Regions from separate parts of the Cytobacillus sp. C11.1 genome, predicted to be linked through region 1. Evidence: predicted binding sites of a transcription regulator. Region 1 holds the regulator's gene; the other holds the start of a gene.
What was found. Region 1 encodes LexA, which represses DNA repair genes until DNA is damaged. Its sites were predicted from a motif close to CGAACATATGTTCG; they were not measured.
Positions count from the first base shown of each region.

Region 2: the regulator LexA is predicted to act here: its motif matches at 1,116-1,129, upstream of AC3ZVC_RS23570 (YhjD family protein).

Region 1 is NZ_CM176935.1:4,148,606-4,152,019, reverse strand. Features, by position in the region: gene AC3ZVC_RS20540 (hypothetical protein) at 239-424, opposite strand; cyclic di-GMP riboswitch class I at 479-564, opposite strand; gene AC3ZVC_RS20535 (DUF4257 domain-containing protein) at 702-986, opposite strand; gene lexA (transcriptional repressor LexA) at 1,269-1,892, opposite strand; gene yneA (cell division suppressor protein YneA) at 2,050-2,379, shown strand; gene AC3ZVC_RS20520 (YneB family resolvase-like protein) at 2,394-3,041, shown strand; gene AC3ZVC_RS20515 (DUF896 domain-containing protein) at 3,183-3,414, shown strand, end outside.
Region 2 is NZ_CM176935.1:4,769,731-4,773,144, forward strand. Features, by position in the region: gene AC3ZVC_RS23565 (S9 family peptidase) at 1-845, opposite strand, end outside; gene AC3ZVC_RS23570 (YhjD family protein) at 1,204-1,593, shown strand; gene AC3ZVC_RS23575 (competence protein ComK) at 1,696-2,265, opposite strand; gene AC3ZVC_RS23580 (IDEAL domain-containing protein) at 2,466-2,702, shown strand; gene AC3ZVC_RS23585 (Type 1 glutamine amidotransferase-like domain-containing protein) at 2,766-3,407, shown strand.

The DNA of each region.
Region 1 (3,414 bases):
TTAAGCTTGAGTGGTGATTTCCGTTCACTGAGCTCGCGTTCCGCGGTCGGTCTGACGCTCCTAGGTGCATTCGCGTCTGTGGTCTCCCGTTGACACGCTTCTCGCAGGGGTCAATGAATTATACATCCCCGAATAAATACCACATGAAGAATATGCGAGTGCGTTTTCACTCCTCAAGCTACAAAACGCAGTGCCATTAACAACAAACTTTAATATAGCCTAATATATAAAAAATCCATCACTGAATGATGGATTTGCAGTTCGGACAGGTGATAACCTTTTCCGGTTTGAATTTTATTTTTTTAAGATCCTTTTTGGTGAAAGTTGTAAAGGCATTGTATGTAAATCCGCATACACAGCTGTTTTGATCCTTTACGATGTGCACCAAGTTCGACTCCTTGCTAAGCACTGTTGGATAAATCATTTTTCACCCTTCTCATAGCTGATTTAGGCAAATTGTTCTGGTATGAATTGTCTTATAAGCAGCCCGGCTGCCATGACTTTAATCGTTTTAGGCCCGTGGCTTTGCGTCTCCCACTTTCATGGAATTTGCCCAGATGAAATAATATCATAAATTGGCGGAAAAATCATACTTTACCGGGATTTGTAATACAAACGCAAAACAGTTTAATGCAGTCACACAAAAAACCCCGTTCGATGAAGAACGAGGTTTTGTCTATATGAACTCTTTCTGCCAATCTCTATTCTTTATGTCTGATCTTTAAGAAATCGAGACATGTCAGCAGTGCATCTCCTCCAAATCCTGCAATAACCGAAAGGAGTACAATCTTTAAGGTAGAGTCAGGATCTGAAGATACGACCAAAAAAACAGCCGCTAAAGCCCCCATGATTACTTCTTCCAAGACCCCCAGGTAGATGAATTTCTTTGTCCTCCGGGGTTTTACCATTTTGCCTTCTTTCCGAATATGTCCAACGACACCGACCAGCCCACCAATCAACAAAGCGAAGGTAATGTTCAAAAACATATTTTCTTCACACTCCTAAAGTCGAGATTTTGGACAAGCGACCTTAGGTTGATTCTCGGTGTATTACCATTATATAGGGAGATGGTATAAATTAGTATGCATAAAAATACCGAATTTTCTGAAAATAAAATAGTTAAACTTTACTGTAACTTCCTTCCAAGTAAGAAGTAACTGGTACTATCGTATGATTTTATTCATAGGATCAGGTAATAAGAACTGTATATAATCAGTATTTTTCAAAAAATAAAAAGCAAACATAAATGCTTGCTTTTTGAAAGTCTATTAATGAATATGTCGATATACTCCAATTACCTTGCCAAGGATGGATACATTTCGAAGGATAATAGGTTCCATCGTAGAATTTTCAGGCTGGAGGCGAACATAATCTTTCTCCTTGAAAAATCGTTTAACGGTCGCTTCGTCTTCTTCAGTCATGGCAACAACAATATCTCCGTTATTAGCTGTGCTTTGCTGCTTAACGATTACATAGTCACCATCCAGAATTCCAGCCTCAATCATACTTTCTCCCATAATTTCAAGCATGAATACATGCTCGTCAGCTGGAGCCAGCCTTTCTGGGAGAGGGAAGTATTCCTCCACATTTTCAATCGCGGTAATCGGCTGGCCGGCAGTAACCTTACCAACGATCGGCACGTTTACTGCGCTAACTTTTGGAATGTGCGAAGACTCGTCCAAATCTAAAATTTCAATGGCACGCGGCTTAGTAGGGTCCCTGCGGATCAAACCTTTGCTTTCGAGCCTTGCGAGATGGCCGTGGACAGTAGAGCTGGAAGCAAGCCCAACTGCTTCTCCTATCTCTCTAACAGAAGGCGGGTAGCCTCTTAGTTTTACTTCTTCTTTTATAAATTCCAATATATCTTGCTGCCTTTTTGATAATTTCACCATCTTTAACGCACCTCGTATGATTTTCTTTGTCTTTATTATAGCATCAATTACCAGGTGATACAAACATAAGTTCGAATTTTCGTTGACATCAAACAAGTGTTCGGTCTATAATAAAAACATCAAATGCGAACATATATTCTAACAGAGGTGTTTAATAATGTTGAAAAAATTGTGGGATTCTTATTCTTATGCTATTATTCTATTCATTTTAAGCTTGGCAGCATCATTAATATTAGTTTTGCAAATGGAAACGCCGGATAGTGAAAAGTTTGTTAAAGTTACTGTATCTGAAGGTGACTCCCTTTGGGAAATCGCTGAAGATTTCTCAGCTGAACATTCACTGTCAGCAGATGAATTTATTAACTGGGTAGAACAAAACAATGGAATTGCCGGAGGAAGAATATTTCCAGGTGATGAAATTGTTATCCCTGTTAAAGCTGCGGAAGGGCAGCCATTTACCGAGCTTGCCAGTTCTGAACTCAAATAGTTAAAGGAGAAATTATGAAAGCAATTATATACTGCAGGGTAAGCACAACTAAAGAAACGCAGGAAACCTCTCTCTCCAGACAGGAAGAGGAGCTATTGAACCTGGCAAAAGAGAATGGTTTTGAAGTGGTGAAAGTTATTCGCGACCAGGCGAGCGGATACGATTTAGAAAGAGACGGGATACTTGAGCTTCTGGATTTAATAAAAGAAAAGGATATTAATGTAGTTCTGATCCAGGATGAGACACGGCTTGGGCGCGGCAATGCCAAGATTGCCATCCTCCATTGTATCTTTAAAGAAGAGGTCCAGCTTTACAGCATTTCCAACTACGGCAAGCTTCAGCTATCGGAATCGGACTCCATGGTATTGAGCATTGTCGGAATGGTAGAAGAGTATCAAAGAAAGCTTCATAATATTAAAATTAAACGGGGTATGCAAAGAGCGGTAGAAAAAGGATACCATCCTGAGAAAAATCTTAGTAATCAAGGAGTCAATGCCGGCAGGGAAAGGATCGAAGTCCCAATCGATGAAATTGTCCGGCTTCGAAAAAACGATCTCACCTTCGCCGAAATCGCAGCAACGTTAAGGGGATTCGGCTACAATATATCAAAAGCAACCGTACATAGAAGATATAAAGAATATGTTGATTCATTAGCAGAGTAGAGCACTTTTCTTGTCAAAAGTGCTCTTTTTTAGTATGATGGCATTTGAGTTTCAATATTTATAATTGGTGAAACTTGTAGTGTAACCAAACTTTCTTTTAGATTATCCAAAGGTTAACTTTTGATATAAAGGAGCTTAAGCATGCTGCCAAAAGAAAAACTTGCTCGAATTAACGCACTGGCAAAGAAGGCGAAAGAATCCCGTTTAACAGAAGAAGAAGCGAAGGAGCAATCTTCACTCCGCAGAGAATATTTGGAGACATTCCGCTCTTCGATGTTAAATACGTTAAAAGGCGTAACGGTCGTTGATCCTAAGGGCAATGACGTAACCCCTAAAAAACTGAAAGATCTTCAAAATAAAAACCGCCTTCATT
Region 2 (3,414 bases), 620 kb from region 1:
CCCGGTGTCACTACACCCTGCTGGAAATCTCCGATTGCATAATCCCCTGCCAAAATATCAGAATCCGCAGTCAGGCACTGTATGTTTTCAGTTTCAAGACCGTAAATCCATACCTTTGTATGTGTGGCATTTTCATATTCTCTTTCGTGTCCGAACATACCCAGATATTTTCCATCTGGTGACCATGTTGCATTACCAAAATAACCTTTGCCGTTCGTCACCTTTTTCATTTCTTTTGTTTCAGGATTGACGAGATAAACATCGCTTACGAAAGAAAAATCTTTTTCTTCGCTTAAATCAGCCGTTACAGCCACTGATTTTCCATCCGGGGACCAGCTTTGCACCTGATAGTCATGCTCACCTGAAGTTAGCTGTTCAATCATGCCAGTCTCTATATCTACAGCTGCCACTTGGCTGTATCTTCCACTCCAAAATCCCTGAGCATCGGATTTGTGTTTCATTTTATTAATTTCAAGCGGAACCGGCTTCTCATCTTGCTTTTCCTGTTTTTCCGCTTTCCCCGCTTCTTCATCTGGCTTCAAAGAAACATTAAAAGCAAGCTTCTTTCCGTCCGGTGACCAAATTGGATTGGAAGCGCCATTTGTGCTTTGGGTCACCTGGCGCGCTTCACCGCCTGTTATGTTCATAATATAAATCTGCGGATTGCCGCTCCTATCGGATACGAATGCAAGCGTTTGTCCATCTGGAGACCAGCGAGGTGAATGATTTTTATGTTCACCATACGTCCATTGGACCGGTTTATTCTTTTCACCGGTATTAATATAGAATAAATTCGAGCTATATGTATTTTTATCTTCTAACATTTTCGTTTCAACATATACCAAATCGGAGCCATCTGAGGATAACTGCGGGTCGGCAACCGACTTTAACTCATAAATCTTCGGGTTGTATTGTTCTCTTTTGTGTCATTTCTTTCATCCTTCCTAACTATGCTGTTCTACTTATTTCGACATTGGAAATAAAATCCCTTCTCATTCTGCAAATAGGTGAAACTTTTTTTGCGAAATGGAAATGATGAGGATAGCAGCTGCTTTCAACTGATTCGACAAATAAAGGCTCTTGCAAGGAGAAGCTTTCCTTTGTAAAATTAAATAAGAACATTTGTTCTAAAAAGATTATTTGGATGAAACTTGCAAGCTCGTGTAATAGCAGGCAACTTTTGATTAAGGGAGTAGAAAGATTATGACGAGAATTCCTGAGGAAGACCGTAACGTAATGGAACAGGCTATCTATTTGCCAATGGTATTAACCATTTTAAACCGTGATCTGATTGTTATTAATAAAAGCCCATTCAAACTAAAACAGCCTTATCTGGATTTAGTTGAAGAAACCCTGAAAGTCATACAAAATGAACTGTCAGAAGTCAAACGCTATATGAACAAAAACCAGCTCAAGGTTCATGAAATTAAACGAGATGACGCGTTTACCATGTTCATGTTTCTTTATAAAGGCTACGAGGAGCATCATAATTACTTTAATCCCCGCATCCGCAACAAAGTTCAGGAGCTAATGGTATATTATCTGTTTAAAAGGCATGTGGCCGGAACTGGCAAAAACCTAAAAGCAAATTAGTTCGATAAATTTGTAATGGGAAGAGCCTGCTTTTAATATTGTAATATACACGGAAAAACAGAAGCATGAAAACATGCATGCTTCTCGCTTATCCTGCTATCCCTAATCCCTTCTTGCACCATAAGCTCCCGCTCTCTCCGAAGCATTCAAACTTCTGGAACCATTTAAAAAGTATATTGCCTTTCTCTCTGATTCTTCTATCCTGCTTATTAGAGTTGTTTTTAGCAATGCTGTCCTCAGCAGCTGGTTATTAAAAGTATTATAAGACACTGGAAGAATAAAACTTTGCTTATTTTTGAAAACCGCCTCGGTATTTCCGTCATCAGTCCGCTTGTAATAGAGAATATGCTCCTGTGCGATCCAAATGCATTCAGGATTGCTTGGAGAGGTTGTTGGGAAAAAATAAATGAAGTTTGTGGGGTCAATTGTAATCGGAGCCTTGTGGGTTATTCCGGTCAATTGTCGCGTTCCCTCTTTTCTGCCTTCATAGCTTGAACCGAAAAACCTGCAGCTTTTTTTAATAATTTCGATGGGTTTAAATGGGGAAGTCAATTCTTCATCAAGCTCCCAAATTTGTGAATAAACCTTAAGGCCATAAGGGAGAGGCTTGATAATCATCGTATTTGGATTGATTTCATATTCTTCGATTAGCTGAGTATTTGGGCTTCTCATTTTTTCATCTCCTTTTCTTGTATACCGCCGCTTTTTCATAATAACACCAATTAATCTAAAAATTACTAATTTTCGATAATAGTTGCTAAATTATTCACATTTTCGACATCCACGAAAATATTTTCTAAAAATTTAAAAAACTTAGTTGAATATTCAGAAGGAATTCCATATAATATTAAAAAGCATCAGGGGTGATTTCCATGAAGGAAAAATCATACACCGAATTAATGAAAGCGAGCGCCATGAAGCGCAAGCAGCAGAAAGAGTCCTTTGTTCTTGACCTTTACATTGACATGCTGATTTCTGAGATCCTGCTGAACACAGAAAAAGAAAAATTAATGAAAAAAGTGGACGCAGCCATTGACGAAGGAAACAAGCCGGCATTTATCCATTTATCAAATCAGTACAGGGAACTTTCCAAACGTTTCGGTACTTAGCAAATTAAAGTTGCCCCCCGCCAAAAGCGGGGGATTTTATTTTTACAGTTAGGAGAATGACTCATGAGTGACAGGCATTTATTTTTAATGGGCGGCAACCCGCCTTTCGGAGAAATTTCAGGAAGAAAATTTGCAGGGCTTTCTTCTGTTTCTACAAGCAAAGTAGCAGTACTCTTTTTGGAAAGGGAAGGCTGGATAAACTATATGGACAAGTATACAAGGCCTTTAAAGCAATACGGAGTTAAAGATTTCACCTATCTTCCGCTGTCCTCTTCTCCGTCAGCTTCACTTTTTGAGGAACTGCTCTCCTGCTCCGGAATCATAATTGGCGGCGGCGAAACAGAAAAATACAGGAGCTATATAGCGGAAACAGGACTTGGTGAATGCATCAGGAAGATGTATTGGGAAGGTATCCCCGTAGCAGGCTTTTCGGCAGGGGCTTTAATATGCCCGGAGCATTGTATAATCCCTCCAGTTGACACGCCGAAAAAGCAGCATCTTTTTCTTGATGGGCTCGGATTGATCAGTGATTGTGCTATCAGTGTCCATTTTACAAAATGGAACGAAAGGGAAAATTTAAAGGCGGCTATGAAAAGGACTGGTGCTTCAATTGGTTATGGAATTGATGATGGAGCAGGTATTTATTTTAATAATGAAATACCTGTTTTTAAGGACGGAAGCATACATACATATAATAAGATCTAAAAAGCAG